Thiocapsa bogorovii: one gene and its partner. The protein of the gene in region 2 interacts with the protein of the main gene of each other region in a pairwise test. Links are inferred from orthologs where the notes say so. Each region holds a gene or a part of one and is shown on either strand. Other genes may lie near its edges.

Region 1 (4,198 bases), 2.5 Mb from region 2 along the record:
CATTCGCCGCTGAGAGTGGCTCAAACGTGAACCTTTGCGGAGTCCATTCCACGACCCTGCCGCGGATCACTGAAGCGCCGCCGGGCTTCGTGCTCCTTCGGCGTCAGGGTTTGTGAAAACATGGACAGCCCCCGCAATGCCTCTTGGCTGAACCAGCCTAAACCGGAAAAGTCCGCGAAATCAAACCGGCCCCAAGCCCGTCGTTGCGGTTGCTCCCGACCGGTCAGGGAACAAACCGCCGCGGCGACATTCGACCCGGTCGAGGATCCCGACCCGGATCCCCGATCCGATCTGTTTTTCCGAATCGGCGTGACGCCGGCAGACCGGTAGACTATGTGCCCGGCATCACCTGCCGCCATCGTCGAATCCCGATCAGGACAACCGTGGATCCCAGCTTCGTCCATCTGCATCTGCATTCCGAGTATTCGCTGGTCGACGGGCTGGTGCGGATCAAGCCGTTGGTGAAACGTGTCGCCGCGCTGGGGATGCCGGCGGTCGCCATCACGGATCAGTGCAACTTCTTCGCGCTGGTGCGCTTCTACAAAGCCGCGGTCTCGGCCGGACTCAAGCCGATCGCGGGGGCCGACCTCCTGGTGCGCAACCCGGAGGACGTCAATAAGCCACACCGCCTGGTGCTGCTCGTCCAGGATGCGATCGGCTACCGCAATCTCACGCAGCTCATCTCCCGGGCGTACGTCGAGGGCCAGCATCTCGGGGTGCCTTACGTGGAACGCGACTGGATCGCGTCCGCGGCGGAGGGTCTGATCGCGCTCTCGGGCGGGCCGCAAGGCGACGTCGCCCAACTGCTCCTGAACGGCCATCGCGAAGCCGCCGAGCGTCGGCTCGCGGAGTGGCTCGCGGTCTTCGGCGACCGCTATTACCTGGAGCTGGTGCGCACCGGACGCGAGCAAGAGGCCGAGCTGGTCGAGACCAGTGTGGATCTGGCCATCCGCTTGGGCGTGCCCGTGGTGGCGACCAACGACGTGTGTTTCCTCCATCCCGATGACTTCGAGGCCCATGAGGTGCGGGTCTGTATCCACGAGGGGCGCACCCTGGAAGATCCGCGCCGTCCGCGCCGCTACAGCGCCGAGCAGTCGCTGCGAAGCCCCGCGGAGATGGCCGAGCTCTTCGCCGATCTGCCCGAGGCGCTGGAGAACTCGGTCGAGATCGCCAAGCGCTGCAACCTTGAGCTGACCCTCGGCGAGAACTTCCTCCCGGATTTTCCGGTGCCGGCCGGGATGACGGTGGACAGCTATTTCGCCGAGGCATCGCGGGTCGGGCTCGAGGAGCGCCTGCAGCGGATCCTCGACCCGGAGGCCGCCGACCTTGCCGATCAACGTCGACTCTATTGCGATCGACTCGATCTGGAGCTGTCCGTCATCACCCAGATGGGCTTCCCCGGTTACTTCCTGATCGTCGCGGACTTCATCCAGTGGGCCAAGGCGCAGGGCATCCCGGTCGGTCCGGGCCGCGGCTCGGGCGCGGGCTCGCTGGTCGCCTATGCGCTCAAGATCACGGATCTGGACCCGATCGAGCACGATCTGCTGTTCGAGCGGTTCCTCAATCCGGAACGCGTCTCCATGCCCGACTTCGACGTCGACTTCTGCATGGAAGGCCGCGACCGGGTCATCGACTATGTCGCAGGGAAATACGGGCGCGAGGCCGTCTCCCAGATCATCACCTTCGGCACCATGGCAGCCAAGGCGGTGGTGCGCGATGTCGGGCGCGTTATGGGTCACCCCTACGGATTCGTCGATCGGGTTGCGAAGATGGTGCCCTTCGAGCTGGGGATGACCCTGGAGAAGGCGCTCGCCGAGAGCGACGATCTGAAGGCCGCCTACGAGGACGACGAAGAGATTCGGGCACTGATCGACATGGCCCGCAAGCTCGAAGGCCTGACCCGCAATGCCGGCAAACATGCAGGCGGCGTGGTCATCGCGCCGACCAAGCTCACCGACTTCGCTCCGCTCTACTGCGAGCAGGGCGGGGAGAACCTGGTCACCCAGTTCGACAAGGACGACGTAGAGCAGGTCGGACTGGTCAAGTTCGACTTCTTGGGTCTGCGTACCCTGACGATCATCGATTGGGCGCTCAAGACGGTGAACGCGCTGCGTCGCGAGGCCGGCGAGCCGGCGATCGACATCGAGCGGATCGAGCCGCAGGATGCCGAGGCCTTCGCGCTCCTGAAGCGCTGCGAGACCACGGCGGTCTTCCAGTTGGAGTCGCGCGGTATGAAGGAGCTGATCAAGAAGCTCCAGCCCGACAGCTTCGGCGACATCACCGCGCTGGTGGCGCTCTTTCGCCCAGGCCCGTTGCAGTCGGGCATGGTCGACGACTTCATCAACCGCAAGCACGGACGCGCCGAGGTCGCCTATCCGCACCCGGATCTGGAGCCCATCCTTAAACCGACCTACGGCATCATCCTCTATCAAGAGCAGGTGATGCAGATCGCCCAGGTGCTCGCCGGCTATTCGCTCGGCGGCGCCGATCTGCTGCGCAGGGCGATGGGCAAGAAGAAGCAGTCGGAGATGGACAAGCAGCGCACCATCTTCGAGGAAGGAGCGGTCGCGCGCGGGGTCGACCGAGCGGTTGCGACCTACATATTTGACTTGATGGATAAGTTTGCCGGTTACGGATTCAATAAATCGCACTCGGCCGCCTACGCGCTGGTCAGCTATCAGACCCTCTGGCTGAAGACGCATTACACGGCGGCCTTCATGGCCGCAGTGCTGAGTGCGGACATGGACAACACCGACAAGGTGGTGACCCTGATCGAGGAGTGCCGTGCCCTACGCCTGCGGGTTGAGCCGCCGGCGGTCAATCGCTCTGCCTATCGCTTCACCGTCGCCGATCCGCGCACCGTCATCTACGGCATGGGCGCCATCAAGGGGGTCGGCGAGGGCGCGATCGAGGCGATCATCGCGACACGCACGGCCGAGGGCCCGTTCCGCGATCTGTGGGACTTCTGTCGACGGATCGATCTGCACAAGGCCAACCGACGCGTCCTCGAGGCCCTGGTGCGCGCCGGTGCACTCGACGAGCTCGGGCCGAACCGTGCAACCCTGATGGCCGAGCTGCCCTTGGCGCTCAAGCTGGCCGAGCAGCACCATGCAACCCGGGCGGCCGGTCAGGCCGATCTCTTCGGTGCATTGGAGCCTGTCGCCTCGCCCGAGCCCGATCCACAATTAGCGAGCGAGGTCCGCGCCGACTGGGAAGACGAGCAGCGCCTGGCGGGCGAGAAGGAGACGCTCGGGCTCTATCTGACGGGACATCCGATCGATCGCTACGAGTCGGAGCTTCGGGCGATGGCGGTCAGCCGTATCGCCAAGCTCTTGGAGACGGATCGCGAGCTGGGCCGTCGGGACCGGCGCGACCGCGAGAAACGCAGTGTCGCCGGCCTGGTCGTGTCGGTGCGTCACAGCAAGACCCAGCGCGGGCGCATGGGCTCGGTGGTGCTCGACGATCGCACGGGGCGCATCGAGATCACTGTCTTCTCCGAGCTCTACGAGCAGTTGCGTCATCTCTTGGTGCCGGACCAGATCCTACAGGTTTCGGGGGCGCTCAATTTCGACGAGTACCGAGACAGCTGGTCCTTGCGTGCCGACGACGTGCGGACCTTCGAGCAGGCGCGGGCAAGCATGGCCGATCATCTGCGTCTCATCCTGGACCTCTCGGATCCGGCTGCCCATGCCGAGGGCCTCGCTCGGCTCGATGCCTTGCGCGTGGCACTCGCGGCCTTTCGCGACGGCGATCTCCCGGTCCGTCTGCGCTATTGCCGCCCCGGCGCAGCGGGCGAGATGGTCCTCGGAGACGCTTGGCGAGTCGAGCCGACCGACGCCCTGTTGAAACGTCTGCGACAGCTCCTCGGAAGCGACGCGGTGAACGTCGTCTACGAGCGCTCGCCGCTGCCGGCAGCGCAGACCGAGACGCAACCTCCGCGTCTGGCGGCGGTCGGCTGATGCAGACCGGACGACGCGTTCGACAGGTCTTGGCCGTCGCCCTGCTGATCGGGGCCGCCTGGTTGATGGTCGGCCTGGTCGCCGATCTGAACCGCGTGAAGATCCTGAAGACGGATCTTGCCGAGATCCACCATGTCCGCTACGGGCTGCTGGATGCCGACGTCTGGGTCGCGCGGATCGGCGAGATCCTGGAGAAGCGCGTCGACGAGTTGGATCTCACAGAGGCTAGCCGGGCCCAG
Region 2 (2,863 bases):
ACGCGCTCAGTGCCTGGGGCCTCTGGTCCCTGCTGCGCGGTTCCGGGACGCAGGTCCCTTGGTGCGGGCGTTTCCGCACCGCTTATCAAATCGAGGATTGGTTGTCCGTGTTGGGTTTCGATATCGAGCTTCGCGAGCACATTATGTTTCGGCCGCCGTTCCGGCGCGCCCTGGGGCCGAGCTGTGCGGCATTCGACACCTTGGGGGGGCGCCTCTGGCCGATCCTGGGCGGTGTCTATTTGATCCGGGCCGTCAAACGCGTGGCGACCTTGACGCCGCTGCGTCCGGCCTGGGGGCGGCGCTCACTGCTGCGCGGTGGCGCGGCGGAGCCGACGACACGCAGGGCCGGTCATGCCTGACTGCGTGCGCGCTTACACCGACGGTGCCTGCAAGGGCAATCCGGGACCCGGGGGTTGGGGTGTCCTGCTGCGATGGGGGGAGGTCGAGAAGGAGCTGTGCGGGGGTGAACGCGCGACCACCAACAACCGCATGGAGCTGATGGCGGTCATCATGGCGCTGGAGAGCATGAAGCGTCCGACCTGTCTCGAGATCGTCACCGACTCTCAATACGTCAAGCGGGGGGTCGAGGAATGGATGCCGCGTTGGAAACGCAACGGCTGGCAGACGGCCGATCGCAAGCCCGTGAAAAACCGTGACCTTTGGGAGCGTTTGGATGGCGCCATCGGCGCTCATCAGGTGCGCTGGAAGTGGGTCAAAGGTCATGCCGGGCACGCCGAGAACGAGCGTGCCGACCGATTGGCAAATCGAGGGATCGCGGGCTGAATCGCGTCCGGCATGACATGCGCAATTTTCGATTCGACTCGTCGTCGCATGACTCGGCTCCCGTCGGTGCGGACGCGATTCAGATTCTTGAATTTCGCTCTTTAAACCGCGTCAGGTACGGGGGAGGCGTAGTCCTCCGGGATTCGCTTGCCTGCAACGCAGCGGTTTACACTATGGACGCGGTTTAAATGAGACAGATCGTTCTCGATACCGAGACCACGGGTCTCGACCCCCAGGCAGGCCATCGCATCATCGAGATCGGCTGTGTCGAGCTGATCGACCGCCGCTTGACCGGAAACAACTTCCACCGCTATCTCCAGCCGGATCGGGAGATCGACGCGGGCGCCTCCGATGTACACGGGATCACGAACGCCTTTCTCGCCGACAAGCCACGTTTCGCCGAGATTGCCGAGAGCTTCCTGGACTATGTGGAAGGGGCCGAGTTGATCATCCACAACGCGACCTTCGATCTCGGGTTTCTCGATCGCGAGATTCTAGGATGGAACGCCGAAGCGTCGCGGATCACGGACCTGTGCGAGGTGACGGACACGCTGATCATGGCCCGGCGCATGCACCCGGGGCAGCGCAACAGCCTCGATGCCTTGTGCAAGCGCTACGGCGTGGATCATCGCCACCGCGACCTGCATGGCGCCCTGCTCGATGCCGAGATCCTGGCGGATGTCTATCTCGCCATGACCGGGGGGCAGGTGGCGTTGAGCCTCGGAGAAGAGCTCGCGGCGCCGTCTCACGACGGACCGGACGCTCGGCATCGCGGCCGGCTGGATCCGAATCGGCCGCGCCTGCGGGTGATTCAAGCCGACCCGGCCGCGCTCGCCGCTCATGCCGCGCGCCTCGCGGCGATCCAGGCCGCAAGTGCGGAGGGTTGTCTTTGGCTTCGCGTCGAGGGATGACGCCGCCCGCGGTTTAGTCGTGTGTGGCCACGGAGATCCCCGCAGCCTTCATGGAGATGCTTCTTAGGGTTTTCAGTCTCCTAAACTGCGCCGACTCTAAGGGCTATCGATCGCTCCGAGGCCGATCCAGCCCTCCGAACATCACATACCGCAACGGGCGCAGTTTAGCTCTGCTGCTGTTGGCGGCGATTCTGCCCGGCGCCGCCCACCAGAGACTCCAGCGTACTCACATCGAGCAGCTGAATGTGCTTACGGTCGACGTTCATCAGTCCGTCGTCTTGGAATCGCGTGAAGAGACGGCTGACGGTCTCGACGGCGAGTCCCAGGTAGTTCCCGATCTCATGGCGGGACATGCTCAGATAGAAGTCGGTCGCGGACAGCCCGCGTTTGTGCAGGCGCTTGGACAGGCTGAGCAGGAAGGCGGCGAGACGTTCCTCGGCGTTCTTCTTGCCGAGGAGCAAGAGCATGTCCGTATCGTGTCCGATTTCCTTGCTGAGCAGGCGATACATCTGATGCTGCAGGCTCGGAATGGTTGCGGTGAGCTCTTCGAGTCGGGTGAAGGGGACCTCGCAGATAGCGGAGGTCTCGAGGACCTTCGCCGAGCAGGCATGGATGTCCTTATCGATCGCATCCAGTCCAATCACCTCGCCGGGAAGATGGAAGCCCAGCACCTGCTCGCCGCCCTCCGGACTCGGAGCGAAGGTCTTCACCGATCCGGTCTTCACGACATAGAGCGAACGAAATCGGTCGCCGTCTCGAAACAGGAAGTCGCCCCGGTGGAGCGGTCGTGTTCGCTTCACGATCTCGTCGAGTCGCTCGACATCATCCGGCGCAAGGCCCATAGGCAAGCAGAGCGACGACAGGGAGCAGTTTCTGCAGGCGACGCGAATGGTCTCCAATGAGATTACTTTGTGATGGCTCACGGCATCGCCCCTCGGTCTTCGGTCACCAGATTTTGAACCGTCGCTTGATCTGGATCAAGCGAAGATTATCTTCTTGTCGTCAGGCCGACCTGGACCCGCAAAAAAGGCCGCGCCCTCGCGGGCGCGGCCTTGACGCAAGCATGCCGATTCTGCGTTCGGCCTACTTGGCTTCGCCGGTCGCGGGAGCAGCGGGCGCGGCATAGGGTGCGGCGTAAGGCGCGCCGTAGTAGGGGACACCGTAACCGG

The links. The genes of interacting proteins can lie anywhere in the genome.
Region 1: the proteins of dnaQ (region 2) and dnaE interact in binary tests that used the Escherichia coli proteins (3 or more experiments, as listed by UniProt). The link is inferred for Thiocapsa bogorovii from one-to-one orthologs.

What each region holds. Positions count from the first base shown.
Region 1 is NZ_CP089309.1:1,806,095-1,810,292, forward strand. Bases 31-4,159 are described here. They hold dnaE (DNA polymerase III subunit alpha), read left to right. Parts: upstream 31-383; coding sequence 384-3,959; downstream 3,960-4,159. Other genes in these bases: LT988_RS08250 (paraquat-inducible protein A), read left to right, coding at 3,959-4,159. Outside these bases: more of LT988_RS08250, read left to right, coding at 4,160-4,198. UniProt on the Escherichia coli protein: DNA polymerase III is a complex, multichain enzyme responsible for most of the replicative synthesis in bacteria. This DNA polymerase also exhibits 3' to 5' exonuclease activity. The alpha chain is the DNA polymerase catalytic subunit.
Region 2 is NZ_CP089309.1:4,304,452-4,307,314, forward strand. What follows is about bases 39-2,832. They hold dnaQ (DNA polymerase III subunit epsilon), read left to right. Parts: upstream 39-971; coding sequence 972-1,694; downstream 1,695-2,832. Other genes in these bases: LT988_RS19080 (class I SAM-dependent methyltransferase), read left to right, coding at 39-359; rnhA (ribonuclease HI), read left to right, coding at 352-783; fnr (fumarate/nitrate reduction transcriptional regulator Fnr), read right to left, coding at 1,859-2,617; LT988_RS19100 (sulfur globule family protein), read right to left, coding at 2,778-2,832. In the rest of the region: more of LT988_RS19080, read left to right, coding at 1-38; more of LT988_RS19100, read right to left, coding at 2,833-2,863. UniProt on the Escherichia coli protein: DNA polymerase III is a complex, multichain enzyme responsible for most of the replicative synthesis in bacteria. The epsilon subunit contain the editing function and is a proofreading 3'-5' exonuclease.